DNA from 3 places in the Streptomyces sp. NPDC047085 genome. Region 1 is predicted to be linked to each of the others. Evidence: riboswitches for the same ligand, from Rfam matches in the RefSeq annotation. Region 1 holds a riboswitch; each other region holds the start of a gene.
What was found. A riboswitch is a leader RNA that binds a small molecule or an ion and turns the genes downstream of it on or off. The one in region 1 is predicted to bind thiamine pyrophosphate.
Positions count from the first base shown of each region.

Region 1 (10,490 bases):
GTCAGGGTCCCGGTCAGGCCCTTGACCACCTTGTCCCCGTCGATGAAGGCGGCGGGGACGTGCAGCGCCCGGTTCTCACCTCGGCGTACGGCGATGAGCTGGCCCTCCTTGACCAGCTGCCGCACGCGCGTCACCTCGACGCCGAGTTGTTCGGCGATGTCGGGGAGGGTGAGCCAGGCGGGCACGAGAGCATCGATCTTTGCGTCAATCTCGGTCACGCACATAAGCCTGCCATCCACCACCGACAGTCGAAAGTCAGGCCCGTCCACCGAGGACGACGCGTCTGGGACGACGCGCCTAGTCCGCCGTGGCGTCCTTCAGCGGGCGGCCCGGGTCGGACAGGGCTTCGGGGTGCATGCGGCGGCCCGACTCGATCAGCCGGCGGCCCTGGGCCAGGTCACGCGGGCGGCCCACCGCCAGGAGGGCGACCAGCCGGTCCTCGCGCAGCCAGCACACCGTCCAGGCCGGGCCCTCCGGGTCGCCGCGCCACACCATCCGGTCGGCGGTGGCGTGGTGGCCCGCGTACTGGACGAACCGGCCGAACTGCTCGGACCAGAAGTACGGCACCGGGTCGTAGACCACGGTCTGCTGGCCGAGGATGTTCGCGGCGACCGTACGCGGCCCCTGCAGGGCGTTGTCCCAGTGGTGGACCAGCAGCCGGGTGCCGTAGCGGGCCGAGGGGAAGGAGGCGCAGTCGCCGACCGCGTACACGTCCTCGGCGGAGGTGCGCAGGTGGTCGTCGGCCACGACCTCGCCGTACCCGCCCAGCTCGATGCCGGAGCCGGCCAGCCAGCCGGTGGCGGGGCGGGCGCCGATGCCGACCACGACGGCGCCGGCGGGCAGCCGCGAGCCGTCCGCGAGCACCACTTCGCCGGGCTCGACGCGCTCCACGCGCGCGTCCGTGCGCAGTTCGGCGCCGCTGTCGGCGTACCAGGCGGTCATCGGCGCGGCGACCTCGGCGGGCAGTGCGCCGGCCAGCGGCCGGCCGGCGGCCTCGACGACGGTCACCGAGCAGCCGGCCTCCCGGGCGGCCGTGGCGAACTCGGCGCCGATCCAGCCGGCGCCGACGACCACGATGTCGTGCTGCCGGGCGAGCACGGGCCGCAGCCGCTCGGCGTCGTCCAGGGTGCGCAGCAGATGCACGCCGGGCACGCCCTCGGTGCCGGGCAGCCGGATCGGTTCGGCGCCGGTGGCGAGGACGAGGACGTCGTACGGGACGGGCCCGGCCTCGGTGTCCAGTGCGTGGTCGGCGGGGCGCACGCCCAGCGCCTCGCAGCCGAGCCGCAGTTCGATGTCGAGCGACTCGAAGTCGACGTCGAAGGCGGAGCCCTCGGACGTGCCGAGCAGCACGGCCTTGGACAGCGGCGGCCGGTCGTAGGGCTGATGGGGTTCCGCGCCGATGAGGGTCACGGTGCCCTTGAAACCCTGTTCCCGCAGGGCGACCGCGGTCTGCACCCCGGCCATGCCCGCACCCACGACGACCACGCGCCGCTCCCGTCCCGCGCCCTGGTGCGCGGTGCCTTCCTGCGCTGTCTGCTCGCTCACCCGATCACCATAGACAACTGACACGTCAGTCAGCGGGCGTGCTGCGGACCTGCTCCACGACACTCGTCCCGGCGCCCGGCTGCGACTCCCACTCCCAGGCCTCCTCCAGGCGCACCCGCCCGTCCGGAAGCTCGACGACGGTCGACACGCAGTGCCCCGAGGACGTGGTCCCGTCGTGCTTGAGCTGGACGTACCGGAAGTCCAGCCGGTCACCGTCCCGGGTGCCGACCAGATGGCCGCGTACGACGTCGCCGCCCGCGTACTCGGCCCAGATCTCGCCGTCCTTCTCGTGGTACGCGAACCGGGTACGGGTGCCCACCTGACCTGGGGCCTGGTCCGCGACCGGGGCGAGGATCAGTCCGTCGAGCGAGCGGGCCATGGGCAGAGGCTCCCTTTACAAGCGAACGGCTTCGCGGGCTAGGGTGGCCACCGTACAAGCACTCGCGGGAGCCCGGACGCACCGGGCTGAGAGGGAGGCTGGGCGGCCTCCGACCGTACGAACCTGATCCGGGTCATGCCGGCGAAGGGAGGGGCTGGACGCCCATGTCGTCACGTACGTCCGATACATCCGATGTCCTCGTCATCGGGGGCGGGATCATCGGCCTGGTCACGGCCTGGCGGGCCGCGCAGCGCGGGCTCGCCACGACCGTGGTGGACCCCGAGCCCGGCGGCGGGGCCGCGCTGGTCGCGGCGGGGATGCTGGCCGCGGTCACCGAACTGCACTACGGCGAGGAGACGCTGCTCGCCCTGAACCTGGAGTCCGCCCGCCGCTACCCCGACTTCGCGGCGGAGCTGACCGAGCTGACCGGCCATGACCTCGGCTACCGCCGCTGCGGCACCCTCGCGATCGCGCTCGATGCCGATGACCGCGCCCACCTGCGCGAACTGCACGCGCTGCAGCAGCGTTCCGGTCTGGAGGCGGAGTGGCTGTCCGGGCGGGACTGCCGACGCCTGGAGCCGATGCTCGCGCCCGGCGTGCGCGGCGGCCTCAGGGTCGACGGGGACCACCAGATCGACCCGCGGCGGCTGGCCGCGGCCCTGGTGGCCGCGTGCGAGCAGGCCGGGGTGGTCTTCCACCGGTCGTGGGCCGAGCGGCTCGACGTCGTACGGGACCGGGCCGCCGGCGTCACCACGGCGGACGGCACCGCGCTGGCCGCGGGGCAGGTGGTGCTCGCGGGCGGGAGCCTGAGCGGGCGGCTCGCGGGTGTGTCGGACGAGGTGCTGCCTCCGGTGCGGCCGGTGAAGGGCCAGGTGCTGCGGCTGACCGTGCCGCGCCGGTACGCGCCGTTCCTGAGCCGTACCGTGCGGGCCGTGGTGCGGGGCAGCCAGGTGTACCTGGTGCCCCGGGAGAACGGGGAGCTGGTCGTCGGCGCCACCAGCGAGGAGCTGGGCTGGGACACGACGGTGACGGCGGGCGGAGTGTACGAGCTGCTGCGCGACGCCCACGAGCTGGTGCCCGGCATCACGGAGCTGCCCCTCACCGAGACGCGGGCCGGGCTGCGCCCCGGCTCCCCGGACAACGCGCCGCTGCTCGGCCCGTCCGGCCTGGACGGGCTGCTGCTGGCCACCGGGCACTACCGCAACGGGGTGCTGCTCACCCCGGTCACCGGGGACGTCATGGCGGAGCTGCTGGCCGGCGGTGAACTGCCCGAGGAGGCCCGCCCGTTCACGCCGCAGCGCTTCGGCGGCGCGGCCAGGGAACAGTACGCGCCCAGGGAACAGCACACGCGCAGGGAGCAGCACGCACACATGGAACAGCACGCACGCATGGAGCAGCCCGCATGACCCTCTCCGTCACCATCTCCGTGAACGGGGAGCGCCGCGAGGTCGCCCCGGGCACCGCGCTGGACTCCCTCGTGAAGACCCTCACCGCGGCGCCCTCCGGGGTGGCCGCCGCCGTCAACGAGACCGTCGTCCCGCGCACGCAGTGGGCGACCACGGCCCTCACCGAGGGCGACCGTGTCGAAGTCCTCACCGCCGTGCAAGGAGGCTGACCCATGGCCGACGATCCCTTCGTCCTCGGCGGTGTGCCCCTCGGCTCCCGGCTGATCATGGGCACGGGCGGCGCGCCCAGCCTGGACGTGCTGGAGCGCGCGCTGGTCGCCTCCGGCACCGAGCTGACCACGGTGGCCATGCGGCGGGTCGATCCCTCGGTGCACGGCTCGGTGCTGTCGGTGCTGGAGAAGCTGGGCATCCGGGTGCTGCCGAACACCGCGGGCTGTTTCACCGCCGGGGAGGCCGTGCTGACCGCCCGGCTGGCCCGGGAGGCGCTGGGCACCGACCTGGTCAAGCTGGAGGTCATCGCCGACGAGCGGACCCTGCTGCCCGACCCCGTGGAGCTGCTGGACGCGGCGGAGACGCTGGTCGACGACGGGTTCACGGTGCTGCCGTACACCAACGACGACCCCGTGCTCGCGCGGAAGCTGGAGGACGTGGGCTGTGCGGCGGTGATGCCGCTGGGCTCGCCGATCGGCTCCGGGCTCGGCATCCGCAACCCGCACAACTTCCAGCTGATCGTGGAGCACGCGCGCGTGCCGGTGATCCTGGACGCGGGTGCCGGTACGGCGTCCGACGTGGCACTGGCGATGGAGCTGGGGTGCGCGGGCGTCATGCTCGCCTCCGCCGTCACCCGGGCACAGGAGCCCGAGACGATGGCCGCCGCCATGAAGCACGCGGTGGAGGCGGGACGGCTGGCCCGGCTGGCCGGGCGGATCCCGCGCCGGCACTTCGCGGAGGCCTCCTCCCCCACCGAGGGCCGCGCGCATCTGGACCCCGAGCGGCCCGCCTTCTAGGGTCTGTCTTCCGGATCAGGCCGGCTCCGGCTGACCGAGCCTCCTGGCGGACCCGAGCGGGGTCTGGTGCGTGCAGATGCAAGGCGGAGGAGGGAGTCGACGCGGAGCGTCGGCGATCGACGACAACGCCGCAGATGTGCGTGCCAGACCCCGCGACCCCGGCAAGATCCGGAAGGCAGGCCCTAGGGCGGAATGGACGGAACCCGGCCACACGGTCGCACAACAGTCACAGGTCTGCTGCATTCCGTCGCCCGAACAGCGCAGTGGGCCGGGCCTGTCGGTCCCTCCTCGTAGACTCCGTTGCGTGGATACGACCCTTCAGGACCCCCTCGTCGGGCAGGTGCTCGACGGCCGGTATCGCGTCGACGCGCGGATCGCCGTCGGCGGGATGGCCACGGTCTACCGGGCCCTGGACACCCGCTTGGACCGGGTGCTCGCGCTCAAGGTGATGCACCCGACGCTGGCGGCCGACGGGTCGTTCGTGGAGCGGTTCATCCGGGAGGCCAAGTCGGTCGCCCGGCTCGCCCACCCCAACGTGGTGCAGGTCTTCGACCAGGGCACCGACGGGTCGTACGTGTACCTGGCGATGGAGTACATCGCCGGGTGCACCCTGCGGGACGTGCTGCGCGAGCGGGGCGCGCTGCAGCCGCGGGCCGCGCTGGACATCCTGGAGCCCGTGCTGGCCGCGCTCGGCGCCGCGCACCGGGCCGGGTTCGTGCACCGGGACATGAAGCCCGAGAACGTGCTGATAGGGGACGACGGCCGGGTCAAGGTCGCCGACTTCGGGCTGGTGCGGTCCGTGGACACCCAGACCAGCACGACGGGTGCCGTGCTCGGGACCGTGTCGTATCTCGCGCCGGAGCAGATCGAGCAGGGCACCGCCGACCCGCGCGTCGACGTGTACGCGTGCGGTGTGGTGCTCTACGAGATGCTGACCGGCGGCAAGCCGCACTCCGGGGACACACCCGCGCAGGTGCTCTACAAGCACATCCACGAGGACGTGCCGCCGCCCTCGGCGCTGGTGCCCGGGCTGCCGTACGAGCTGGACGAGCTGGTCGCCTCGGCCACCGCGCGCACCCCCGACGTCCGCCCGCAGGACGCGGCGGCACTGCTCGGCCAGGTGCTCCAGGCGCGGGCCGGTCTCAGCGCCGCGCAGCTGGACGCCCTGCCGCCGCAGGCGCTCTCCGCCGGCCACGACATCGCCGAGGACCGTACGAGCGTGATCCCGCGCTCGCTGACCGTGCCCCGGCCGCTGCCCGTCAACGAGGACGAGGAGGAGCCCGCGCCCGGCGGCGTGCGGCACACCACCCGGCTGGGCGCCCCGCCCGAGCCTCCCCGGCGCACCCTTCAGCGGCCCCGGCGCGGACTGCTGACGCTGGTCGCGGCCGTGCTGGTGGTGTTCGGCGTGGGCGCCGGGGTCTGGTACATCAACTCCGGCCAGTTCACGAAGGTCCCGCCGGTGCTGTCCCGGACCGAGGCGCAGGCCAAGGACCGGCTCCACGCGGCCGGTCTCGACGTCAAGCAGGTCAAGCACGCCTACAGCGACACCGTCGACCGCGGCACGGTCATCAGCTCCGACCCCGCGCCCGGCGCCCGGATCCGCGACCACGACTCGGTGACCCTGACCGTCTCGCTCGGCCCGGAGACGGTGAACGTGCCGAACGTGAAGGGACAGTCGCTGGCCAGGGCGCGGGCCCGGCTGAAGGCGGACGGCCTCGAGCCGGGCATGGTCACCCGCGAGTTCAGCGAGGACGTGGCCCGGGGCCAGGTGATCGGTACGAACCCGCAGCCGGGCACCAAGCAGCACGCCGGCGCGGCGATCGCGCTCGTCGTCAGCAAGGGCAGCCCCGTCGACGTGCCGGACGTCACCGGCGACGACCCGGACAGCGCCCGGCAGGAGCTGGAGGACGCCGGGCTGAAGGTGAAGATCGCCACCGAGCGGGTCAACTCCGAGTTCGACAAGGGCAAGGTCGCGCGGCAGACCCCGGGCGACGGCAGCCGGGCCGCCGAGGGCGACACCGTGACGCTGACGCTGTCCAAGGGCCCGGAGATGGTCGAGGTCCCGGACGTGGTCGGGTCGAACGTGGACGACGCGAGGAAGGAGCTGGAGGACGCCGGCTTCAAGGTCGAGGAGGACCGCGGGCTGCTCGGGCTGTTCGGCGACACCGTGGAGAAGCAGTCGGTGGAGGGCGGCGACAGGGCGCCCAAGGGGTCGACGATCACGATCACCATCCGATGACGCGGACCGCGGACCGGCGGGGGAAGAAGGCGTGACACTCTGAACGGGTGACAAGCCAGCAGCCCTCTTCCCCCGCCTCCGCCTCTCCCGGCCCCTCCGCTCCCTCGGGGGCCCTGTCCGGTGCCGCTCGCAATCCCGTCGGCGGTCACGTGCCGGTGGCCGGCGGACTGCACACGGTGGGTCTGTCGTACGCCCATGATCTGAAGGCGGAGACCGTGCAGGTCTTCGTCGCCAATCCGCGCGGCTGGGCCACCCCGGCCGGGAACCCCCGGCAGGACGAGGCGTTCCGTGAGGTGTGCGCAGCGGAGTCGATCCCGGTGTACGTGCACGCGCCGTACCTGATCAACTTCGGCTCGCACACCGAGGCGACCGTGGAGCGGTCGGTGGAGTCGCTGCGGCACTCGCTGCGGCGCGGGCGGGAGATCGGCGCGCTCGGCGTGGTGGTGCACACCGGCAGCGCGACCGGCGGGCGGACGCGGGAGGTGGCGCTGCGGCAGGTGCGGGAGCGCATGCTGCCGCTGCTGGACGAGCTGACCCACGACGACGACCCGTTCCTGCTGCTGGAGTCGACCGCCGGGCAGGGCTTCTCGCTGTGCTCGCGCACCTGGGACTTCGGCCCGTACTTCGAGGCGCTGGACGCCCATCCGAAGCTGGGCGTCTGCCTCGACACCTGCCATGTCTTCGCCGCCGGTCACGACCTGACCGGCCCGAGCGGCATGCACCAGACCCTCGACCTGCTGGTCGACACCGTCGGCGAGGGCCGGCTGAGGCTGATCCACGCCAACGACTCCAAGGACGTGGTGGGCGCGCACAAGGACCGGCACGAGAACATCGGCGCCGGTCACATCGGCGAGGACCCCTTCCGCGCCCTGATGACCCACCCGGCGACGCGGGGCGTCCCGCTGATCATCGAGACCCCCGGTGGCAAGGAGGGGCATGCGGCGGATGTGGAGCGGCTGAAAAAACTCCGCGACGGATAACCACTTGGGGAATACCCCTGGGGGGTATACGGTTCTTGCTCGGTGCAGGAACCGTTACCTGACATGGGGGTAGTCATGCAGCACGAGGCACACGCGGAGCACACAGAGCACGCCGAGCACGCCCAGCACATGGAACACGCGGCGCACGCGCATCACCACGAGGGCCACGCGCATCACCACGCGCCCGCCACCACCTGGTCCATGGCCGCCCAGGCGACCCTGCACTGCCTCACCGGCTGCGCCATCGGCGAAGTGCTCGGCATGGTCATCGGCACCGCGTTCGGCTGGGGGAACCTGCCGACGATGATCCTGGCGATCGTGCTGGCCTTCTTCTTCGGCTACTCGCTCACCCTGCGCGGGGTGCTGAAGGCGGGCGTCGACTTCGGTACGGCCTTCAAGGTGGCGCTGGCAGCGGACACCCTGTCGATCGCCGTGATGGAACTGATCGACAACGGCGTGATCCTGGTCTGGCCCTCGGCGATGGACGCCACGCTGAGCGACGCGCTGTTCTGGATCTCGCTGGTCATCTCGCTCGTGATCGCCTTCGTGGTGACCACCCCGGTCAACAAGTGGACGATCAGCCGGGGCAAGGGCCACGCGGTGGTGCACCAGTACCACCACTGACCGGCACACCAGGAGACGTCAGAGCTCGGGGCCGTCCCCGGGCTCTTCCTGGTAGGAGTAGCGCTGTTCCTTCCAGGGGTCGCCGATGTTGTGGTAGCCGCGCTCCTCCCAGAAGCCGCGGCGGTCGGCGGTCATGTACTCCACGCCGCGCACCCACTTGGGGCCCTTCCACGCGTACAGGTGGGGCACGACCAGGCGGACCGGGAAGCCGTGCTCGGCGGTGAGGAGCTCGCCGTCCTTGTGGGTGGCGAAGATCGCGCGGTCGGAGGCGAAGTCCGACAGCCGCAGGTTCGAGCTGAACCCGTACTCGGCCCACACCATCACATGGGTGACGTCCGGCGCCGGCGGGGCCAGGTCCAGGATCGCCTGGGCCGGGACCCCGCCCCACTCCGCGCCGAGCATGCTGAACTTCGTCACGCAGTGCAGATCGGCCACCACGGTGGTGTACGGCAGGGCCGTGAACTCCTCGTGGTTCCACGCGCGCTTGTCACCGTCGGCGGTGGCGCCGAAGACACTGAATTCCCAGCGCTCGGGCCGGAATTTCGGGACGGGCCCGTAGTGCATGACCGGCCATCCGCGCTGGAGTCGCTGCCCCGGCGGAAGGTCGGGCCCCACTCCTGCTCCAGACACGCGCTCCACCGGATGACCCATGTATCCATCCTGACAGACCTTGGGCAGTGCCCTTGACCACCGGTTCACGAACCGGACAACTGCCACTAAGCAAGCACGTAATTAACTAAGTACGCACTTACTGGACGATCTTCCCTGCCGGTGAAATCATGCGGCGGCATACCTCCCCCGTTTTTCCGTGTGGAAGGAGCCGCTGCGATGCAGGGCGACCCCGAGGTCATCGAGTTCCTGAACGAACAGCTCACCGGCGAGCTGACCGCGATCAACCAGTACTTCCTGCACGCGAAGATGCAGGAGAACCTCGGCTGGTACAAGCTCGCCACGTACACGCGGCGCGAGTCGTTCGACGAGATGAAGCACGCCGAGGTGCTCACCGACCGCATCCTGTTCCTGGAAGGGCTGCCCAACTACCAGCGGCTGTTCCATGTGCGGGTGGGGCAGACCGTCAAGGAGATGTTCGAGGCCGACCGGCAGATCGAGGTGGAGGCGATCGACCGGCTGCGGCGGGGCATCAAGGTGATGCGCGAGAAGGGCGACATCACGTCCGCGAACATCTTCGAGACCATCCTCGCCGACGAGGAGCACCACATCGACTACCTCGACACCCAGCTGGACCTGGTGGACAAGCTCGGCGAGGCGCTCTACATCTCCCAGCTGATCGAGCAGCCGGAGAGCTAGGCGGCGGCAGAGCCCGGCGACGGCCGGAAAGCCGGGCGGGCCGAAGAACTAGGCCGCTTCGTCCAGGCCGGTGGGGCCGGACAGCCCGGCGAGCGCGGGCTTGCCCTGGTCGGCCAGTTCCCGGCGCGGGCACGCGCCACGGCCCAGCAGCGCCTGGATCCGGCGCACACACGAACCGCAGTCCGTGCCGGCCTTGCAGGCGGACGCTATCTGGCGGGGGGTGCAGGCGCCGTCCTCCGCGTGCTTCTTGACCTGCGCCTCGGTGATGCCGAAGCAGCTGCAGACGTACACGCGGATTCACCTCCCGACGGGATCGCTCCCTTGACTGCCATCCCCTTGATCGGTGAGGCAAACCTAACCTTACCGGCCGCGCCGGGACCGTGAAAGGGGGAAGGGGCGCGGATCGCGTGTGATCCGCGCCCCAGATCGGTCACCGATCCCCGTGGCCGGTCACTGGTCCCGGTACATCTCCGCGACGAGGAACGCCAGGTCCAGCGACTGGCTGCGGTTCAGCCGCGGGTCGCAGGCCGTCTCGTAGCGCTGGTGCAGGTCGTCGACGAAGATCTCGTCGCCGCCGCCCACGCACTCGGTGACGTCGTCGCCGGTCAGCTCCACGTGGATGCCGCCCGGGTGGGTGCCGAGCGCCTTGTGGACCTCGAAGAAGCCCTTGACCTCGTCGAGCACGTCATCGAAGCGGCGGGTCTTGTGCCCGGAGGCCGCCTCGAAGGTGTTGCCGTGCATCGGGTCGGTCACCCAGGCCACCGTCGCGCCGGACGCCGTGACCTTCTCGACCAGCTCGGGGAGCTTGTCGCGGATCTTGTCGGCGCCCATGCGGACGATGAAGGTCAGCCGGCCCGGCTCCCGCTCGGGGTCGAGGCGCTCGATGTACTGCAGCGCCTCCTCGGCCGTCGTGGCCGGGCCGAGCTTGATGCCGATCGGGTTGCTGATCTTCGAGGCGAACTCGATGTGCGCGCCGTCCAGCTGCCGGGTGCGCTCACCGAT
Region 1 covers NZ_JBEYUW010000001.1:913,317-923,806, reverse strand. Annotated here, with positions in the region: gene ABZ865_RS03965 (Rv2175c family DNA-binding protein) at 1-218, opposite strand, end outside; gene ABZ865_RS03960 (FAD-dependent oxidoreductase) at 298-1,545, opposite strand; gene ABZ865_RS03955 (hypothetical protein) at 1,571-1,924, opposite strand; TPP riboswitch at 1,979-2,091, shown strand; gene thiO (glycine oxidase ThiO) at 2,089-3,330, shown strand; gene thiS (sulfur carrier protein ThiS) at 3,327-3,539, shown strand; gene ABZ865_RS03940 (thiazole synthase) at 3,543-4,337, shown strand; gene pknB (Stk1 family PASTA domain-containing Ser/Thr kinase) at 4,642-6,576, shown strand; gene ABZ865_RS03930 (deoxyribonuclease IV) at 6,690-7,556, shown strand; gene ABZ865_RS03925 (DUF4396 domain-containing protein) at 7,686-8,180, shown strand; gene ABZ865_RS03920 (sulfite oxidase-like oxidoreductase) at 8,199-8,831, opposite strand; gene bfr (bacterioferritin) at 9,009-9,488, shown strand; gene ABZ865_RS03910 ((2Fe-2S)-binding protein) at 9,537-9,779, opposite strand; gene ABZ865_RS03905 (class II 3-deoxy-7-phosphoheptulonate synthase) at 9,939-10,490, opposite strand, start outside.

Region 2 (10,490 bases), on a different contig from region 1:
AGTACGCCTGGCCCACGGCGGGCCCTGAAGCGCCGGCCGCTGACGCGGTCCGGTCGAGCTGGGCGGCGACCGTCGCGGCCCTGCCTGTAGGGACCCGGATCACCGGCGAGGTCTTCGGTCGCCAGCCCTTCGGGATCTTCATACGTATAGACGGCGTGCCGAACGCCATAGCGCTCGCGGAGATCACGTCCATGCCGCAGGGGATGGACCTCCCGGCCCTCGGGACCTCCGTCAGCGGTGAGGTCTTCTGGCACGCGCACAACCACCAGGTCAGAGTCCGGCTCGATGAGTGGCTGGCAGCCGACGAGTGATCGCCGCTGGGCCGTCCCTGGGCCGTCCGACGGCGCTCAGTGACGACCGGTGACACCTACTAACGACAGTCGTAGCGAGCCACAGCCCCAGGTCACCCAATTGGATCTGCGACACTGGTACAGCCATGCCTAAGCCCGGAGAACTCACTTTTGTCGCGCCGCGCGGAGCCAAGAAGCCGCCGCGGCATCTCGCCGATCTCTCGCCCGCCGAGCGCAAGGACGCGGTGGCCGAGGTCGGGGAGAAGCCGTTCCGTGCCAAGCAGCTCTCGCAGCACTACTTCGCGCGGTACGCACACGACCCCGAGCAGTGGACCGACATCCCGGCCGGTTCGCGGGAGAAGCTGCGCGAGGCGCTGTTCCCCGAGCTGATGACGGTCGTACGGCATCTGTCGACCGACGAGGGGACGACCCGCAAGACGCTGTGGCGGCTGTTCGACGGGACCCTGGTGGAGTCGGTGCTCATGCGGTACCCGGACCGGGTCACCATGTGCATCAGCTCGCAGGCCGGGTGCGGGATGAACTGCCCGTTCTGCGCGACCGGGCAGGCGGGGCTGGACCGGAATCTGTCGACCGCCGAGATCGTCCACCAGATCGTGGACGGCATGCGGGCGCTGCGGGACGGCGAGGTGCCGGGTGGGCCGGCGCGGCTGTCCAACATCGTCTTCATGGGGATGGGCGAGCCGCTCGCCAACTACAAGCGGGTCGTGGGGGCCATCCGGGCGCTCACCGATCCCGCACCGGACGGGCTCGGGCTGTCCCAGCGGGGGATCACCGTGTCGACCGTCGGCCTGGTGCCCGCCATCCACCGGTTCGCCGATGAGGGCTTCAAGTGCCGGCTCGCGATCTCCCTGCACGCGCCCGACGACGAGCTGCGCGACACCCTCGTCCCCGTGAACACGCGGTGGAAGGTGCGCGAGGTGCTGGACGCCGGCTTCGAGTACGTCGAGAAGTCCGGGCGCCGGCTCTCCATCGAGTACGCGCTCATCCGCGACATCAACGACCAAGCCTGGCGCGGTGACCGGCTCGGGCGGCTGCTCAAGGGCAAGCCCGTGCACGTCAACCTCATCCCGCTGAACCCGACTCCGGGCTCCAAGTGGACCGCCTCGCGCCCCGAGGACGAGAAGGCGTTCGTGGAGGCCATCGCCGCCCATGGGGTGCCGGTGACCATCCGGGACACCCGGGGCCAGGAGATCGACGGGGCCTGTGGTCAGCTCGCGGCCACCGAGCGGTAATCTGACCCCCGTCATTCATATCTTCATATTCCGACAGGGGAGCGCCACAGCGCTGAGAGTGCGGCAACCAGGCCGCAGACCCTCTGAACCTCGCCCAGGTCATTCTGGGTAGGAAGTTCGGTCATCACCTCAAGCTGTCGTGCCCTGCCCGGGGTCCGGGCGGGGCCGCGTTCTTCCTGGCCAACCCCAGGAGGACATCCAGTGCACAACAAGACCTTCGTGGCCCTGGCCGTCGGGCTCGGCCTCGTCACGCTGTCCGCGTGCGGGTCGACGGACGCCACGTCGTCCGCGGACTCCAAGACCGTCACCCTCGTCAGCCACGACTCGTGGGCGGTCTCCACGAACGTGGTCAAGGACTTCGAGAAGCAGTCCGGGTACAAGGTGAGGGTCCTGAAGGACGGCGACGCCGGACAGGCCGTCAACAAGGCCATCCTGACCAAGGACAACCCCCAGGGCGACGTCTTCTTCGGCGTCGACAACACCCTGCTCTCCCGCGCCCTCGACAACGGGCTCTTCCAGCCGTACGCGGCGAAGGGCCTGGACACGGTCGGCGCCGCCTACCAGCTCGACAAGGACAAGCACCGCGTCACGCCCGTCGACAGCGGAGACATCTGCGTCAATTACGACAAGGCCTACTTCAGCGAGCACAAGCTGACCCCGCCGCAGTCCTACGCCGACCTCGCCAAGCCGCAGTACAAGAACCTCCTCGTCACCGAGAACGCCGCCACCTCCTCGCCCGGCCTCGGCTTCCTGCTCGGCAGCGCCGCCCAGTTCGGCGACAACGGCTGGCAGGCCTACTGGAAGAAGCTCAAGGCCAACGGCGTCAAGGTCGTCGACGGCTGGGAGACGGCCTACTACCAGGAGTTCTCCGGTTCCTCCGAGGGCAAGAAGGCGGGCGGCGACCGGCCGCTCGTGGTGTCGTACGCGTCCTCGCCGCCCGCCGAGGTGATCTACGCCAAGAAGCGGCCCAGCACCGCCCCGACCGGGGTGTCGAACGGCACCTGCTTCCGGCAGATCGAGTTTGCCGGGCTGCTCAGCAACGCGAAGAACACCAAGGGCGGCAAGGCGTTCATCGACTTCCTGCTCACCAAGGAGTTCCAGCAGGACATGCCGCTGAACATGTTCGTGTACCCGGTGGTCGACGGCGCGAAGGTGCCCGCGGAGTTCACCGAGTACGGGCCTGCCGCCAAGAACCCCGCGACCATGGCCCCCGGCACGATCGCCGCCAACCGTGACCAGTGGGTCAAGTCGTGGACCTCGCTCGTACTGAAGTAGCCGAACGCCGGCGGGGGAACGCGGCGCGGCTCGGGCTGATGGCCCTGCCCGTCGCGTTCTTCGCCGTCTTCTTCGCCTGGCCCGTCGCCGCGATCGTGGCGCGCGGGCTGAAGGTGGACGGCGCCTGGCAATGGGGGCGGATGGCAGGCGTCGTCACGCAGCCGGACATCCGGCACGTGCTGTGGTTCACCACCTGGCAGGCGCTCGCCTCCACCGCGCTCACCCTGCTGCTCGCGCTGCCCGCCGCCCATGTCTTCGCCCGGTTCGACTTCCCGGGCAAGCAACTGCTGCGGGCCGTCGTCACCGTGCCGTTCGTGCTGCCGACCGTGGTCGTCGGCACCGCCTTCCTGGCCCTGGTCGGACACAACGGGCTGCTGGACGAGCTGTGGGGCGTACGGCTGGACACCACGGTGTGGGCGATCCTGCTGGCGCACGTCTTCTTCAACTACGCGGTGGTCGTCCGCACGGTCGGCGGGCTGTGGGCCCAGCTCGACCCCCGGCAGGAGCAGGCCGCGCGGATGCTCGGCGCGTCCCCGCTGCGGGCCTGGCGGAAGGTCACCCTGCCGGCCCTCGCGCCCGCCGTGGCCGCCGCCGCGCTGATGGTGTTCCTGTTCACCTTCACCTCCTTCGGCGTCGTCCAGATCCTCGGCGGGCCCACCTTCTCCACCGTCGAAGTGGAGATCTACCGGCAGACCTCCGAGGTCTTCGACCTCTCCACGGCCGCGGTGCTCACCCTGGTCCAGTTCGTGGCGGTCGGCGCGATCCTCGCCGTGCACGCCTGGACGGTGCGGCGCCGGGAGAGCGCCCTGCGGCTCGTCGACCCGAAGGTGACCGCCCGTCGGCCGCGCGGCGCCGGGCAGTGGGCGCTGCTCGCCGGGGTCCTCGTCACCATCGCGCTGCTGCTGGTCCTGCCGCTCGCCGTGCTCGTACGGCGCTCCCTCGACGCGCCCGGCCTCGGCTACTACCGGGCGCTGACCGACGCCGATGGCGGCACCTTCCTGGTGGCGCCGCTGCACTCCGTGTGGACCTCCCTCGAGTACGCCGTCGCCGCCACCGCCATCGCCGTGACGGTCGGTGGTCTCGCCGCCGCCGCGCTGGCTCGCCGGGACGCGGGACGGCTGGTGCGCGGCTTCGACGCGCTGCTGATGCTGCCGCTCGGCGTGTCCGCGGTGACCGTCGGCTTCGGCTTCCTGATCGCCCTGGACGAGCCGCCGCTGGACCTGCGGCAGTCCTGGATCCTGGTCCCGCTCGCCCAGGCGCTGGTCGGCGCCCCCTTCGTCGTACGGACCATGCTGCCCGTGCTGCGCGCGGTGGACGAGCGGCTGCGGGAGGCGGCCGCCGTGCTCGGGGCCTCGCCGTGGCGGGTGTGGCGGGAGGTCGATCTGCCGCTGGTGGGGCGGGCGTTTCTGATCGCGGCCGGGTTCGCGTTCGCCGTCTCGCTCGGGGAGTTCGGGGCGACCGTGTTCATCGCCCGGCCCGACAACCCGACCCTCCCGGTCGCCGTGGCCCGGCTGCTGAGCCGCCCCGGAGATCTCAACTACGGCCAGGCGATGGCCCTTTCGACCATTCTGATGGTGGTGTGCGCGGCGGCTCTGCTGCTCCTGGAGCGGCTGCGTACCGACCGGACGGGGGAGTTCTGATGCTGCTGAGCCTGAATGCCGCGACCGTGCGCTTCGGCGGGCGGCCCGTGCTCGACGCGGTCGACCTCGCTGTCGCCGAGCACGAGGTGGTGTGCGTGCTCGGGCCGAGCGGCAGCGGGAAGTCCACGCTGCTCAGGGCGGTGGCGGGCCTCCAGCCGCTGGACTCCGGGCGGGTGCTGCTCGGCGGCCGGGACCAGACGGGCGTGCCCGCGCACCGGCGGAGCGTCGGGCTGATGTTCCAGGACCACCAGCTCTTCCCGCAGCGGGACGTCGGCGGCAACGTGGCCTTCGGGCTGCGCATGCACGGGGTGCCCAAGGGCGAACGGGACGCGGAGATCGGGAAGTTGCTGGACCTGGTCGGGCTGCCCGGTGCCGCCCGGCGGGCCGTGGCCGCGCTGTCCGGCGGTGAGCAGCAGCGGGTGGCCCTCGCCCGGGCGCTCGCGCCCCGGCCCCGGCTGCTCATGCTGGACGAACCCCTCGGCCAGCTGGACCGCTCGCTGCGGGAGCGACTTGTGGTCGAACTCCGGGAACTCTTCGGCCGGTTGGGGACGACCGTGCTCGCCGTGACCCACGACCAGGGCGAGGCCTTCGCGCTGGCCGACCGGGTGGTGGTGATGCGGGACGGCCGGATCGCCCAGTCCGGGACGCCGCTGGAGGTCTGGCAGCGGCCCGCGGACGAGTTCGTGGCCCGCTTCCTGGGCTTCGAGAATGTGGTCCCGGCGACCGTCGCCGACGCGGTGGCGGACACCCCCTGGGGCAAGCTGCCCGTCCCCGACGGCTCACCCCGGGGCAGCCGGCCGCTGCTGGTCCGGCCCGCCGGGGTACGGCTCGTGGCAGCCGACGAGGGTTTGCCCTGCACGGTGACCGCCCGCACCTTCAAGGGCACCCATGTCGCCGTCGGTCTCCGGCCCCGGGACGGCGGCCCCCGCCTGGAGGCGGCCTGCGCGCTCCGGGAGGCGCCGGAGGTCGGGGCCGAGGTGGGTGTCGCGTTCGACGTGGCCGAAACCGTCATGCTCGGTTGATCATCGTGCCCCTAGGGTGAGGGCATGACTTTGCTCGCACATGACCGTTACTGCGATGAAATCGCCCATCAAGTCGGCCGGTTGAGGGCCATCGTGACCTCCGGGACGGATCTCTCCGCCACCGTGCCGACCTGCCCGGACTGGACCTTCGAAAGGCTCGTACGCCACATGGGCGGCGCACTGCGCTGGGTGGACGCGCTGGTGCGCGACCGGGCGCGGGAGAACATCCCGCGCGAGAAGGTGCCGTACGGGGCGGGGCCGGAGGAGCAGGGCGACGCGGGGGCCCTGGACGCGTGGTTGGCGGAGACCGGCGACCTGGTCGTCGCCGCGCTGCGCGAGGCCGGACCCGACGTCGAGGTATGGACGTGGGCGGGGCTCCAGAACACCGGGTTCTGGGCCCGTCGTATGACCCACGAGATCACCGTCCACCGCGCCGACGCCGCGCTCACGGCCGGCCTGCCCTACGAGGTCGCGCCCGAGGTCGCCGCCGACGCGGTGGACGAATGGCTCCAGCTCGTGGAGTGGGTCCAGCGCACCGGGGCCCTGCCGCAGGCGAAGGAGCTGCGCGGCCCCGGGCGCAGCATCCACCTGCACGCCACCGACGCCGACCCGGACCTGAACGCCGAGTGGCTCGTGGAGCTGGGGGAGGAGGGCGTCAGCTGGCGCCGCGGCCACGAGAAGGCCACCGTCGCCCTGCGCGGCCCGCTCACCTCGGTGCTGCTCGCCTTCTACCGGCGGCTGCCGCTGGACACCCCCGGCCTGGAGGTGCTGGGCGAGCGCGAGGTGTTGGAGTTCTGGCTGGACCGCGCCACCTTCGGCTGACGACCGGAACACGACCGCGGCCCGTCCCCCGGGGATACGGGGACGGGCCGCAGCGTTCTGCAGTGTTTTACTCAGCGGTGTGACGAAGTGCGGCGTCAGCCGCCGTTCTTCGCCCCACGACGGCGCATGCCGAAGAAGACCGCGCCACCGCCGACGACGACCAGCGCGCCCGCGACACCGGCGATCAGACCGGTGTTGGAGTTCGCACCGGTCTCGGCGAGGTTCGAGTCACCGGTCGCCGGGGACGGCGCGTTGTCGCCGGGCGTGTCCGCGGGGGCGGGGGTGCTCTCGGACGCCGACGGGGCCGGGGCCGAGGTGCTCGTCGACGGCGACGGCGACGCCGAGGGGGAGGCCGGCGGGGTCGGAGACTGGGACTCCTCCTTCTTGCAGGCCGTGGACGGGGTGGTCAGGTCCGGCTGGATGTCGTTGTCGACATTGAACCGTTCGGTCTTGACGTGGATCCGGTACGTCGCGTCCGGCTTCCAGTTCTCGTCGAAGGTGACGGTGGTGCCTTCGCGCGAGCCCTTGACCACCTGCGGCTCGCCCACCTGCTTCTCGACGCCGGCCGGGGTCTTGGAGAACACGGTGATGGTGGCCGGGGTGCCGGAGGCGTCCTTGTCGGTGACGACTATCTGGCCCTTGTCGCCGACGCAGGTGGCTTCGGCGGAGAACTCACGGATGTTGCACGCCAGGGCCGTATTGGTGACGCCCAGAGCGAGCGCGACGGTAGCGGATGCAACACCCAGAATGCGCACGGAACGGCGTGCGCCACGGCGAGTCATGGACAACGTTTGTCCTTTACAGAGTGCATAACTGCGGGGGGTTGTGGGGGAGTTGGGACGACGGATGAGAGACGAGGTCCCAACACCACCAAGTGGCTCACAGGTTTATAAGCGCCCCGTAAGAACTGTCAATGCATATGCCGCCAACAGGTGTTGACTTTACTCGGTTATTAACCGCCGAGACGTTTGATCAACTCCGAAGCCTGCTCGATCCGGTCAACAAGGGCGATACGGGACTCCATCGCGCGCCCCCGCGCCAGCGACCGCAGCAGTGGCCAGGTCGGCAACTCCCGTGTCCAGTGCTCCTCGTCGACGAGCACCATCGGCGTCGGCTCGCCCCGAGACTCGTAGTAGTTCGGCGTCGCGTTGTCGAAGATCTCCTGTACGGTGCCCGCGGCGCCGGGCAGGAACACCACGCCGGCGGTGGAGCGGGCCAACAGGCCGTCCTCGCGGGTGGCGTTGGCGAAGTACTTGGCGATGTGCGCGGCGAAGGCGTTCGGCGGCTCGTGGCCGTAGAACCAGGTCGGGATGCCGACCGACTCCCCGCCGTCCGGCCAGCGTTCGCGTATCTCGAAGGCGACGCGCGCCCATTCGGTGACGGACGGCCGGAACGAGGGGGCCTTGGCGAGGAGTCGGAGTGCCTCCTCCAGCATGCCGTCGTCGAAGGGGGCCGCGTAGGCGCCGAGGTTCGCGGCCTCCATCGCGCCCGGTCCGCCGCCGGTGGCGACCATGAACCCGGCGCGTGCCAGCTCGCGGCCGAGCCGGGCGGCAGCGGCGTACGCGGCGGTGCCGCGGGCCATCGCGTGGCCGCCCATGACGCCCACCACCCGTGCGCCGACGAGGAGTTCGTCCAGCGCGTCGGAGACCGCGTCGTCGTGGACCGCGCGCAGCATCGAGGCGAAGACGTCGCCGTCGGCCTTGGTCCGCTGGAACCAGGCGTACGCGCGGGCGTCCGGCGTCGCCTCGTACCCCTCGTCCAGCGACTCGAACAACTCGTCGGGGGTGTACGCGAAACCGCGGTACGGGTCGAAGGGGAGCCCCGGGACCGGCGGGAACACCAGGGCTCCGGTCGACCGGACATGGGCGGCCGCCTCGGGCTCCATCGGGCAGCCGAGGAAGACGGCACCCGTCGTGTCGAGGGTGAGCAACGCGCGTGTACGGCCCGTCAGTTCGACGGCCTGCACACGGTACCGGGCGAGCGTGCCGTGCTCGGCGACGACCTCGTCGAACTCGGCGAGCGACTCGATCTCCCGGTCGTGGGCGGCACGGTGGGGCTGGGCGGGTATCGGATGCACCCGCCCATGCTAGGGGGTGTCGTGTGGTTCACCCCGGCGTCGGCTGTTCGGGCGCGGACGCTCAGCCCTGGGCCTGGACCGCGGCCGGGTCCATCCACATGACCTCCCACGTGTGACCGTCGAGGTCGTCGAAGGAGCGGCCGTACATGAAGCCGTGGTCCTGGGGCTCGGCGTGCGCGGTGCCGCCGGCCGCGAGCGCCTTGTCCACCAACTCGTCCACCTTCTCGCGGCTCTCGGCGCTCAGACAGAGCAGCACCTCGCTCGCCTTCGTGGAGTCGACCAGCTCCTTCTTCGTGAACTGGGACCAGTGCTGCTTGGTCATGAGCATCGCGACGATGGTGTCGCTGATCTGGACGCAGGCGCAGTCGTCGTTGCTGAACTGCGGGTTGATCGTGTAGCCCAGCTCGCTGAAGAACTTCTTCGTGGCGGCCACGTCGTTGGTGAGCAGGTTCACGAAGATCATCTGCTGGTACATCGGGGTTTCTCCCTGTGGTCCGTGCGCTTGGTGTCGTTCGCTGGGATAGACGCCGGGCCGCCCCGGAAGTCATCGGCGGTCCGCGAAATTTTTTCGGACAACTTCAGCGGGCGAGCACGGCCAGGTTCGCGATCACCAGCGTGAGCGGGACGAACAGGGCGATCAGGGCCCCGGCACGGAGGGCGGCGGCGCTGCGCAGCATGGTGGCCGGGGCGCCGAGGCGCAGCAGCGCGGCGGTGGTGTCGGCGCGGGACTGGCGGGCCTCGACGGCGGCGGTCAGCAGGGTCGCCAGCGTGCAGCCGGAGACCACGAGCAGGCCGAGGGTGGTCAGCGGGCCGAAGGAGGGGGCGAAGCCGTCGTGCCGGGCGGTCATGGCGAAGGTGGCGGAGGCCACCGCGCAGACCACGCCCAGCGGGGGGCCGATCCGGGTGGCCTCCGCCATGAGCACCCGGCCCGCCAGCAGCCTGAGCGCACCGGGCGCGGCGGACTGCAGCAGGCGTCCGCACAGGTGGGTGAGGCCCGGGGCGGCGAGGATCAGCCCGAGCGCGGTGACGATCCAGCCGGCCAGCACCGCGACCGCCTCGGCGGGCAGCGCGGTGAGGGCCGGCGTGGCGGTGGAGCGGCCGGCGTAGGCCTGCACGGCGAGACCGGCGGCCAGCAGGGCGATGCCCCAGGGGAGCCCGGCCGGCACCTCGCGCGGCGGCGCGGGGCTGGGGAGGGCGCCGGACCAGTCGGCGGCAGGCCCGGCGGCCGGCGCGAGGGTGGCCGCGGCATGGGCGTCGGCGTCGCTGTCCTGGACCCCGGCGTGCTCGGCCCTGGGCTCCGGCCCGGCGGCGACGTCGGCCGCCGCCGGCCGTGCGCCCGCCGACTTCTGCCGTACGGCCGTGTACCAGCGCGCCCCGAACCTGCCGTACGCCCCGAACGTCTCCCGGCCCGCCGTGCGGCCGTACGACCCGAAGCGGCCGAATCCCCGCGGCCCCGTGACCGCCGGGCGCGGGTCCCTGGGGCGCAGGGCGAGCGCCACCGTCGCCGACGCGATCGCCGGGACCAGGGCGAGCAGGGTCAGGGCCGCCGGGACCGGGAGGGGCCGGTCGGACGCAAGGAACTGGGCGGCCGCCCCGTCGAAGGGCATGCCGTCCAGGTCACCGCGCAGATGCAGGAAGACCAGCAGGGCCAGCGTCGAGCCGAGGGCGCAGGACAGCGCCGTGGTCAGGCAGGAGATCGCCATCAGGCGGCCGGGGCCGATGCCGACGGCCGCGAGCCCGGGGCGGGGCCGGGTGCCGGGGTCCGTGCGGGCCACCGCGAGCGCGAGGTACACCGTGGCGGCGATCGGGACCACGCACCAGGCCAGGCGCAGCACCGCCGCGCCCGGTGTCCGTGGGTGGCCCATCGCGTAGCCGAGGGCGCCGAGCAGGAGGAAGCCGGTGCCCGCCGAGGCCGCGGCCACCAGCAGGCGGCGCAGCTGGACGGCGGGCCGGGCCGTGCGGGTCAGGCGGAGAGCGAGCACGCGGCCCGGCCTTCCGTCTCCGGGACCTCCGGCAGATGCACGGTCTTCACGCGCCGCCCGTCCAGCAGGGGGATCGTGCGGTCGGCGAGGGCCGCGGTGTCGGCGTCGTGCGTGGCGAGGACGACGGTG
Region 2 covers NZ_JBEYUW010000008.1:110,258-120,747, reverse strand. Annotated here, with positions in the region: gene ABZ865_RS25910 (hypothetical protein) at 1-311, shown strand, start outside; gene rlmN (23S rRNA (adenine(2503)-C(2))-methyltransferase RlmN) at 437-1,543, shown strand; TPP riboswitch at 1,569-1,676, shown strand; gene ABZ865_RS25900 (thiamine ABC transporter substrate-binding protein) at 1,745-2,818, shown strand; gene ABZ865_RS25895 (iron ABC transporter permease) at 2,857-4,458, shown strand; gene ABZ865_RS25890 (ABC transporter ATP-binding protein) at 4,458-5,480, shown strand; gene ABZ865_RS25885 (maleylpyruvate isomerase family mycothiol-dependent enzyme) at 5,505-6,302, shown strand; gene ABZ865_RS25880 (LAETG motif-containing sortase-dependent surface protein) at 6,398-7,084, opposite strand; gene ABZ865_RS25875 (LOG family protein) at 7,255-8,379, opposite strand; gene ABZ865_RS25870 (VOC family protein) at 8,441-8,854, opposite strand; gene ABZ865_RS25865 (hypothetical protein) at 8,958-10,361, opposite strand; gene ABZ865_RS25860 (ATP-binding cassette domain-containing protein) at 10,343-10,490, opposite strand, start outside.
Region 2: it holds a riboswitch for thiamine pyrophosphate, as region 1 does, so the genes downstream of both, ABZ865_RS25900 (thiamine ABC transporter substrate-binding protein) here and thiO (glycine oxidase ThiO) in region 1, are expected to answer to the same signal.

Region 3 (10,490 bases), on a different contig from region 1:
GCTCCCACACCGCCGAGGTCTGGGTCACCGTCACGTCGTCCAGCACGCCCAGCGAACCGATGATGACGCCGGCCAGCAGCAGACCGCTCATGTCGATCGACGGATACAGGCCGTGGATGAGGCCGGTGTTGTCGTCCGTGTTGCCGGTGAGCGCGGCCCAGTCGATGAACTCGGAGCCGAGGACGCCGATCAGCAGGAGCGAGACCAGCGTGCCGAGCACCGCGACCGACGTACGGGCGGACAGTCCGTGGCACATGTAGAGCGCGATGAGCATGATGGCGCTCGACCCGACCACCGCCACGAGCAGCGGATTCGAGCCCTGAAGTATCGCGGGCAGGATGAAGAGGGTCAGCACCAGGAAGCTGACGGCCAGCGCGACCAGCGCCATGACACCCCGCAGCCGGCCCACCACCACGACGGCGAGCGCGAAGATCCCGGCGAGCAGCGCCATGGGGAACTTCCGGTTCACATCGGTGACCGAGTACTGCAGATCCCTCGGCGCCGAGGGCTCGTAGGCGACCACGACCTTCTCGCCCTGGTGCAACTGCCGTGACTGGTCCGGCTGCACGATCTCGGTGAACGTACGGCCCTTGTCCTTGCCGCTGTCGACCCGGACCGTCGCCTTCTTGCAGGTGCCGTTCGCCTCCTGCTGCGCCGCGTTGCCCTCGGCGGTGGAGGTGTCGCCGGTCGGGGTCTCCCCCGAGGCGTTGACCGACTTGCAGCTCACCTCGACCACCCTGGTGACCGTGGCCTGCTGGGTCTGGCGGTCGAAGCCGACGCCGGTGCGCTGGTGCGACGGGGCTCCGCCGGGCCACAGCACCACGAGGCCCACCACGACGGCCGCGGTGAACGGGACCAGGATCGCCGCGATGACCTTGCGCAGATGCTTCGAGACCGGCGCGGCGGGTCCGTGGCTGTGGCTGTGGCTGTGCGTGTGGCCGTGCCCGCCGCCGGAGCCATGTCCGTTTGCGGCACCATGGCCGCCACCGTTTTCGGGGCCGTGCCGGTGGGGTGGGCCAGGTGGGCCGGGCGGTGGGTTCGGGGGCTGGTGTGTCGTGGTCACGGCCCGATCATTGCAAGAACGGCGGAGGCCCACTGTTCATCACGCCACATATGACGCTAGCGTGGAGGCACCTTTGCACACGCGGGAGCTCGGAGCACCGGGCTGAGAGGGCGCTGACCTCCGTATTCGCGATGTTTCACGTGGAACGTGGTTTCACGGGAAACATCAGCAGACGGAAACCGCTGCGTCGACCGCCGAACCTGTTACCGGGTAATGCCGGCGTAGGGAGTAGGTCTCATGACCAACAAGGACGCACGCACGCCTGCCTCCACGCAGAACGCGACCGCCGGGTCGACGGACGCGGGGGCCGGGAAGTCCATCGGCTGGCACAAGTCGTACGTCGAGGGTTCGCGCCCCGACCTGCGCGTGCCGGTCCGTCAGGTGCACCTCACCAACGGGCAGTCGGTCACGTTGTACGACACATCGGGCCCGTACACCGATCCACTCGCCGACACCGACGTCCGCAGGGGCCTGCCGCCGCTGCGGGAGAACTGGATCATCGCCCGCGGTGACACCGAGGAGTACGCGGGCCGTCCCGTGCGCCCCGAGGACGACGGGATCAAGCACACCTCCCCGCGCGGTGGGCTGCGCAACCTGGACGCGGTCTTCCCGGGACGCCCGCGTCAGCCGCGCCGGGGCCGTGACGGTCAGGCGGTGACGCAGCTGGCGTACGCGCGCCGGGGCGAGATCACGCCCGAGATGGAGTTCGTGGCCCTCCGGGAGAACGTGTCGCCCGAGGTCGTCCGCGAGGAGATCGCGGCGGGCCGTGCGGTCCTGCCCGCGAACGTCAATCACCCGGAGATCGAGCCGATGATCATCGGCAAGCGGTTCCTGGTGAAGGTCAACGCCAACATCGGCAACTCCGCCGTCACCTCCTCGATCGAGGAGGAGGTCGAGAAGATGACCTGGGCGACCCGCTGGGGCGCCGACACGGTCATGGATCTCTCCACCGGCCGCAACATCCACACCACCCGCGAGTGGGTGCTGCGCAACTCCCCCGTCCCCATCGGCACGGTGCCGCTCTACCAGGCCCTGGAGAAGGTCGACGGCAAGGCCGAGGAACTGACCTGGGAGATCTACAAGGACACGGTCATCGAGCAGGCCGAGCAGGGCGTGGACTACATGACCGTCCACGCCGGCGTGCGCCTGCCGTACGTCCCGCTCACCGCCAACCGCAAGACCGGCATCGTCTCGCGGGGTGGTTCGATCATGGCCGCGTGGTGCCTGGCGCACCACAAGGAATCGTTCCTGTACGAGAACTTCGAGGAGCTCTGCGAGATCCTCGCCGCCTACGACGTCACCTACTCGCTGGGCGACGGCCTGCGTCCCGGCTCGATCGCGGACGCCAACGACGAGGCGCAGTTCGCGGAACTCCGGACTCTCGGGGAACTCAACCGGATCGCGAAGCGTTTCCACGTACAGACGATGATCGAGGGCCCCGGTCACGTCCCGATGCACAAGATCAAGGAGAACATCGACCTTCAGCAGGAGATCTGCGATGAAGCTCCGTTCTATACGCTCGGCCCGCTGACCACGGACATCGCGCCGGCGTACGACCACATCACCTCCGGCATCGGTGCCGCGATGATCGCCTGGTGGGGCACGGCGATGCTCTGCTACGTCACGCCCAAGGAGCACTTGGGCCTGCCCAACCGTGACGACGTCAAGACCGGCGTCATCACCTACAAGATCGCCGCCCACGCAGCCGACCTCGCGAAGGGGCACCCGGGTGCGCAGGAATGGGACGACGCGCTGTCGGACGCCCGGTTCGAGTTCCGGTGGGAGGACCAGTTCAACCTCGCCCTCGACCCGGACACCGCGCGGGAGTTCCACGACGAGACCCTGCCGGCCGAGCCCGCCAAGACGGCCCACTTCTGCTCGATGTGCGGGCCGAAGTTCTGCAGCATGAAGATCTCGCAGGACATCCGCCGCGAACACGGCAGCAGCAAGGCCGAGATCGAGGAGGGCATGGCCCAGAAGTCGAAGGAGTTCGCGGCCGCGGGCAACCGCGTGTACCTGCCGATGGCGGACTGACGCACTGCGGTCGGGGCTGCTTCCTGAGGCCTATGTGTCCGGGGGGCAGCGCCGGCGGAGTTCCGTGGCCCCGGCGCCAACCGGCGTCCGCGGGTGGCCGGTGTCCGGCCGCGCCCCGGTCAGGGGCGCAGGCCGGGGGTCATTCCGGCTGGTGTTCCGGGCCGCCGAAGTCGGGGCTCGTGTAGTCCGGGCTGGTGAAGCTCGGACGGCCGGAAGCGGTGCCGTCGTCGGGGCTGCTGAAGCCGGGGCGGCCGTAGCCCAGGCGCGGCATTCTGCCGGTCGGGGCCGCGGGCGCCGTGCGGTGCAGGGCGGCCGTGTCGGGCTGGGCGAGGGCGTCCCGGAGGAACGGCAGGATGCCGCGCTCCAGCAGGGCGTCCCGCCAGGCCTCTCTGGCCCTGTCCACCTCGCGGCTCGCCTCGTTGTGGGACTGGGCCTCCGCGGCGGCGCTGTTGCGCAGGGCGGTGAGCAGCAGTCCGGCTGCGGCGACGAGGATCGCGCCCGCGGTCAGGGCGCCGAAGACCCACCCGGCGGTGAGCATGGTCCGTGCGAAGGCCTGTTCGGGGGCCAGCATCTTCAGGATGTAGCCCACGAGCAGGAAGATCGCGGCGGCGGTTCCGGCGAGGACGGGGGCCAGCACGGCGACGACCGCGACGGCGCCCGCGCCGGTGGGCTCGGCGGTCTCGCCGAGGGTGGTGGCGAGCCCCATCGCGCCCGAACCCGGTTCCGCGGAATCGGAATCGGAGTCGGTGGACGAGAGGGTGGACGGCGCCGGATGGCGCAGTTCCTCGCGGACCTTCACATAGTGCTGGTACTCGGCCGCCGCGGCCGTCGTGATGAGGGCGGTGGCGTTGAGCGCCATGGTGCGCAGTTGTTCGGGGTTGAGCCGCTGTCCGACAGCGGACAGTTCCGGGCGGTGTGGTGCGGAGCGCAGCGCCTCATCGAGGATCCGCTCGAATTCCTGGCGGTCCTCGCTCAGCAGGTGCTGCGGAACGCTGTTCATGTGCATCCCCCGATGCTCCGTAGGGCTTGGGGCTCGCACGCCGGCGAGCCGTCGGGCAGAAACGGAGGGGAGCCTGCTACGGATAAGCCGATGGTAGAGCCGTGACGGCACACGGTGACAGGGGGTTGCCGGAAATTGGGGTGGTCGGCCCGCGCCCGCCCGGCCGGGACGGGTCGGAGGGGAGCGGAGCGGTGAATCCTCAGGTGTCCAGGGGAAGTTGCTGGACCAGCAGCTTTCCGGACATGGTCACGCCGCCGTCCATGGCGATGGCGAGCCCGTCGGCGTAGACGTGCGGTCCCTCGACGAGGGGGCGGCCGCCCTCCTCGCCGTCCTCGGAGCCGACCTCGCCGAGCAGATAGGGGATCGGGCTGTGGCCGTGAACGATCCGGGTGCCGCCGTACGTATCGAGCAGGGAGCGCACGGCGTCGGCGCCGCCCTCGTCACGGAAGGAGAAGCGCTTGGTGAACTTGCGGAACAGGTCCCAGCACTCGTCCGCGTCGTTGCGGGTGAGCGTCTCGCGGACGGTGTCGTTGACCGCTTCGATCGAGTCGCCGTAGTCGAGATAGGCGGTGGTGTCGGAGTGCACGAGCAGATAGCCGTCGACCTCCTCGACGGCGTCCAGGCGTGCCATCCACTGCAGATGGTGGTCCTGGAGGCGGTCCATGTCGGTCTTCTGGCCGCCGTTGAGCAGCCAGGCCGCCTGGAAGGTGGCGGTGCCTGCGCCGGAGTTGACGGGGGTGTCGCCGAACCGCTTGGCGCCGAGCAGGAGCAGCTCGTGGTTGCCCATGAGGGCCTTGCAGTAGCCGCCGGCCGCGGCGGCCTCGGCGGACAGCCGCATCACGAGGTCGATGACGCCGATGCCGTCCGGGCCGCGGTCGGTGAAGTCGCCGAGGAACCACAGCCGGGTGGTGCCCGCGCACCACTGGCCCGAGGCGTCGATCAGACCCTTCTCCTCCAGGGCGGCCACCAGTTCGTCGAGGTAGCCGTGGACGTCGCCGACGACGTAGAGCGGGCCGAGGCCGGTCGCGGGCTGCGGGGCCGGGGCGGCGGGAGCCGGTTCGACGGGGACCTGGAGCGTGTCGCCGCGGTTGATGACGGGCAGGTCGCGCTGCGTGGGCGTGTAGCCCTCGGGGTAGGTCTCGTCGACGGGCGGGAGGGTGTCGCCGGGGTGGGTGTCGACGTGCGGACCGGTCTCGTGGACGTACGCGGGTACCCGGAAGTCGCGCAACGTCGCCGTCCGCTCCACCTCGGGTCCCTGACCGGCCCCCTGAGTCATCAGACCCCTCCACCATCGCGCCGCAGCTGCACCGCTTCGGACTGCCTGGTCGCAGCGGCCCGCGGTGTCGTGGGCCCATCATAGGAATGCGCGTCGCGCCGTGTGATGACCCAGGGGTGGTGAATCGGAGCAAGACTCCTGTTCACCGCGGCTTTCGCCCCGTTTGGGCAGGGGTTCGCCCGGTTGCCCATCCGCTGCCGCTCGCCCGCCGAAAGAGGTCGCCCGGCCTGTTGGGGGGCGGTAAGGCCCGCGCACCGGAGGCCCCGGCTGCGCGCGGGCCGTCCGCCAGCCGTCGGCGCTACCCCTCCTCCGGCGCCCGCGGCGGGCTGACCGTGGTGCGTGGCGGACGTCGCTGGGACGAGGTACGCACGATCAGCTCGGTCGGTATCACCTGCTCGACGGGCTGGTCGGAGTCGACCCCCTCGATGGCGTCGATGAGGAGCTGGACCACCGCCGTGCCGATGCGGCGCGGCTTCAGGGAGAGCGTGGTGATGGGCGGCTCGGTGGTGGCGTACACCGTGGACTCGCTGCAGCACACCAGCAGCAGGTCGTCCGGGACGCGCAGTCCGTAGCGGCGGGCGGCGGCGAGCAGGTCGGTGCCGTTGGGGTCGAACAGGCCGTAGACGGCGTCGGGCCGGTCGGGGCGGGCGAGCAGGCGGTCGGCGGCGACGGCGCCCGCGCACGGGTCGTGCGCCGGGTAGGCCTCGTAGACCGGGTCCTGGCCGACGCGCTCGCACCAGCGCAGGTAGGCCGTGGTCGACAGATGGGTGTACGTGTCCGTGGTCGTGCCGGTGAGCAGGCCGATCCGGCGGGCGCCGGCGTCGGCGAGGTGGTCGAGGATGCCGAGGACGGCCGCTTCGTGGTCGTTGTCGACCCAGGCGGTGACGGGCAGGGAGCCGGCCGGGCGGCCGTCCGAGACGACGGGCAGCCCCTGCCGGACCAGTTCGCTGACGACCGGGTCCTGGTCGGAGGGGTCGATGACGACCGTGCCGTCCAGGGCGACGTTGGACCAGACGTCGTGGCGGGAGGTCGCGGGCAGGATGACGAGCGCGTAGCCGCGGGCGAGCGCGGCCGAGGTGGCGGCCCGCGCCATCTCGGCGAAGTACGCGAACTCGGTGAAGGTGAAAGGTTCATCCCCGTATGTCGTCACGGTCAGGCCGATCAGTCCCGACTTGCCGGTACGGAGGGTGCGGGCGGCGGCCGAGGGGCGGTACCCCAGCCGGTCGGCGACCTCGCGGACATGGCGCCGGGTGGCATCCGGGAGCCGGCCCTTGCCGTTGAGGGCATCGGAGACGGTCGTGATGGAGACCCCGGCGGCGGCGGCCACGTCCCTGATGCCCGCCCGGCCCGGCCGGCTGCCTCGACGTGAGGTTTCCGCGCGGCTCACCTGGTGCTTCCCTGCTGCTGTCATGGCGAGCCGATAGTAGGGCTCATGCGGTGGGGTAGTGCGGACGCATATGCACGCGTTGACAGGCACGTTTCTGCATGGTCGTCAGGGGCTAACTACCTTAGAAAACAAGTCAGTTGAGCACCTTGTCGGTAGGACGTGACGTGGCGGCGCATGTGGACCTGCCAAGTCTCCGATGTCTCGAAGAGGTCTCAACTCACCTTCACGGGTGATGCGCGCCACGGCGTGAGCTACCGGCGCATAGATATATGTGCGGCGCGCCCCCCGATCCGTACGCCTTCGTACGGCGATGCCCCTGATGCCCGTGGGACGGACGAGGTTCGCGCCCCCGCGGCTCCCCGGCAGTACGCAAGCGCGCCGAATCCTCATAAGGTGAGGAGTATTGGAAGCCGGCGGCGTCGACGGTCCGCCGGTGGTCGCGAGGAGGACTGCGGTGAGCGAGACGAGCCCCAAGCTGCGCGCCGAGCTGGAGGGTATCCCCACCTACAAGCCGGGCAAGCCCGCCGCGGCCGACGGACCGGTCGCCTACAAGCTGTCCTCCAACGAGAACCCGTACCCCCCGCTGCCCGGCGTGATGGAGAGCGTCACCGCGGCCGCGGGCAACTTCAACCGCTACCCGGACATGGCCTGCACCGGGCTGATGAACGAGCTGTCGGAGCGCTTCGGCGTACCGGTCTCCCACCTGGCCACGGGCACCGGCTCGGTCGGCGTGGCCCAGCAGCTGATCCAGGCCACCAGCGGACCCGGCGACGAGGTGATCTACGCCTGGCGGTCCTTCGAGGCGTACCCGATCATCACGCAGATCAGCGGTGCCCGGTCGGTGCAGGTTCCGCTCACGCCGGGCGATGTGCACGACCTGGACGCGATGGCGGACGCGATCACCGACCGGACGCGCCTGATCTTCGTCTGCAACCCCAACAACCCGACCGGCACGGTGGTGCGGCGGGCCGAGCTGGAGCGGTTCCTCGACCGGGTTCCGGCCGATGTGCTGGTGGTGCTGGACGAGGCCTACCGGGAGTTCATCCGCGACCCCGAGGTGCCCGACGGCGTCGAGCTGTACCGGAAGCGGCCCAACGTCTGCGTTCTGCGCACGTTCTCCAAGGCGTACGGCCTCGCGGGGCTGCGCGTCGGCTTCGCGATCGGCCACGAGCCGGTGGCGGCGGCGCTGCGCAAGACGGCGGTGCCCTTCGGCGTCAGCCAGCTCGCCCAGGAGGCGGCGATCGCCTCGCTGCGGGCCGAGGACGAACTGCTGGGCCGGGTCGGCTCACTGGTGTGCGAGCGTTCGCGCGTGGTCGACGCGCTGCGCAAGCAGGGATGGACGGTGCCGGAGACCCAGGCCAACTTCGTGTGGATGCGGCTGGGGGAGCGGACGGCGGCGTTCGCGACGGCCTGTGAGGAGCACGGTGTGGTGGTCCGTCCGTTCCTGGGCGAGGGTGTGCGGGTGACGGTCGGGGAGACCGAGGGGAACGACATCTTCCTGAAGGTGGCGGAAGCGTTCCGCAAGGAGGTCTGAGCGGGCTTCGGGAGAAGTCCCGAAGCGGATCCGGGTGAGCCTCGCCTTGTGCGGGGCTCTCCTCGTCTGGGCCGGGCCTGTTCGGCTCGTCCCGGGTGGGGGCCTGCTTGGCCCGTCCCGGGCGGGACGGCTTGGCTTGTCCAAGCCGGGCCCTATCCGTCGATCGGTTCCACGCGTATCGGGTCGCCGTCCCGGACCGTCGCCAGGAGACGTACGTCTCCCTCGATCCGGCCCAGGACATTGCACGGGCTCGCCAGGCGGCACTCGTCGCCTCGCGAGATCGGCGTGGGCCCGTAGGGGAGGGCCAGTGCGTCGCCGTCGGTCCAGAAGGCCACGGTGCCGGGTTCGACCACCTGTCGGGCGTCCGTTTCACGTGAAACAGAGACGCCTGTGTCGAAATACACCTCCTCGCCCCATGTGTGGGCCGTGGAGACGAGCGGCAGCTCCTTGCTGAGGGCCCGTGCGGTCGGTGTGTCCTCGAGCGTCGCGGTGAGATGGCCGGAGGGCCAGGAGATCCGTATCTGCATGGCGCGCAATTCAACAAGATGTTGAAGTCGCTGTCCAAGGGCTTGACGGGACGGCAAAGGGGCCACCCCCCTTCTGTTGCCGAAAATCAGTGCGTCATAATGGCTTGTGAATGTGAACGCGTTCACAAGCTCAGCCGGATTGCCCTGTTTGCCCCTGGCAAACGGGGCGAACCGCCGCTTTGGTACGGCGACGTAAGGAGAGTGACGACGTGGAACTGGCTCTGGCGCCAGAGACACTGGCGCGCTGGCAGTTCGGCATCACCACCGTCTACCACTTCCTGTTCGTCCCCCTGACGATCTCGCTGGCCGCCCTCACGGCCGGACTGCAGACCGCGTGGGTGCGTACGGAGAAGGAGAAGTACCTCAGGGCGACCAAGTTCTGGGGCAAGCTCTTCCTGATCAACATCGCCATGGGTGTGGTCACCGGCATCGTGCAGGAGTTCCAGTTCGGCATGAACTGGTCCGACTACTCGCGCTTCGTCGGTGACATCTTCGGCGCCCCGCTCGCCTTCGAGGCGCTGATCGCGTTCTTCTTCGAGTCGACCTTCATAGGCCTGTGGATCTTCGGCTGGGACAAGCTGCCCAAGAAGATCCACCTGGCCTGCATCTGGATGGTCTCGCTCGGCACGGTGCTGTCCGCGTACTTCATCCTCGCGGCCAACTCGTTCATGCAGCACCCCGTCGGCTACCGGATCGACAAGGCGAGAGGGCGCGCCGAGCTGACCGACTTCTGGGCCGTGCTGACCCAGAACACCGCGCTCACCCAGGCCTTCCACACGCTCTCGGCGGCCTTCCTGACCGGTGGCGCCTTCATGGTGGGCATCTCCGCCTACCACCTGGCCCGCAAGAAGCACATCCGCGAGATGAAGACCTCGCTGCGGCTCGGCCTGGTGACCGTGGTCATCGCCGGCCTGCTCACCGCAGTCAGCGGTGACACCCTCGGCAAGGTCATGTTCAAGCAGCAGCCGATGAAGATGGCCGCGGCCGAGGCCCTGTGGGACGGCCAGAAGCCGGCACCGTTCTCGGTCTTCGCCTACGGCGACGTCGAGAAGAGCCACAACACCGTGGCCATCGAGATCCCTGGCCTGCTGTCCTTCCTCGCCAACGACGACTTCACCTCGTACGTCCCCGGCATCAACGACGTCAACAAGGCCGAGCAGCAGAAGTTCGGGCCCGGCGACTACCGGCCCAACATCCCGGTCACCTTCTGGGGCTTCCGCTGGATGATCGGCTTCGGCATGGCCTCCTTCGCCATCGGCCTGGCCGGACTCTGGCTGACCCGCAAGAAGTTCATGCTGCCGCAGCACCTGCGGGTCGGTGAGGACGAGGTGCCGCACCTGGTCCTGTTCAGGAACAAGGCGCTCGGCTCGAAGCTGACCCCCTGGTACTGGCGCATCGCGACCTGGACCATGGCCTTCCCGCTGATCGCCAACTCCTGGGGCTGGATCTTCACCGAGATGGGCCGCCAGCCATGGGTCGTCTACGGCGTCCTGCAGACCCGGGACGCGGTCTCCCCCGGCGTCTCCCAGGGCGAGGTCGTCACCTCGATGATCGTCTTCACCGTGCTGTACGCGATCCTCGCCGTGGTCGAGATCCGGCTGCTCGCGAAGTACGTCAAGGCCGGCCCGCCGGAGCTGACCGAGGACGACCTCAACCCGCCCACGAAGAT
Region 3 covers NZ_JBEYUW010000004.1:528,515-539,004, forward strand. Annotated here, with positions in the region: gene ABZ865_RS17905 (YibE/F family protein) at 1-1,063, opposite strand, end outside; TPP riboswitch at 1,135-1,308, shown strand; gene thiC (phosphomethylpyrimidine synthase ThiC) at 1,301-3,097, shown strand; gene ABZ865_RS17915 (hypothetical protein) at 3,237-4,103, opposite strand; gene ABZ865_RS17920 (metallophosphoesterase) at 4,297-5,373, opposite strand; gene ABZ865_RS17925 (LacI family DNA-binding transcriptional regulator) at 5,672-6,784, opposite strand; gene hisC (histidinol-phosphate transaminase) at 7,215-8,294, shown strand; gene ABZ865_RS17935 (cyclophilin-like fold protein) at 8,447-8,821, opposite strand; gene ABZ865_RS17940 (cytochrome ubiquinol oxidase subunit I) at 9,031-10,490, shown strand, end outside.
Region 3: it holds a riboswitch for thiamine pyrophosphate, as region 1 does, so the genes downstream of both, thiC (phosphomethylpyrimidine synthase ThiC) here and thiO (glycine oxidase ThiO) in region 1, are expected to answer to the same signal.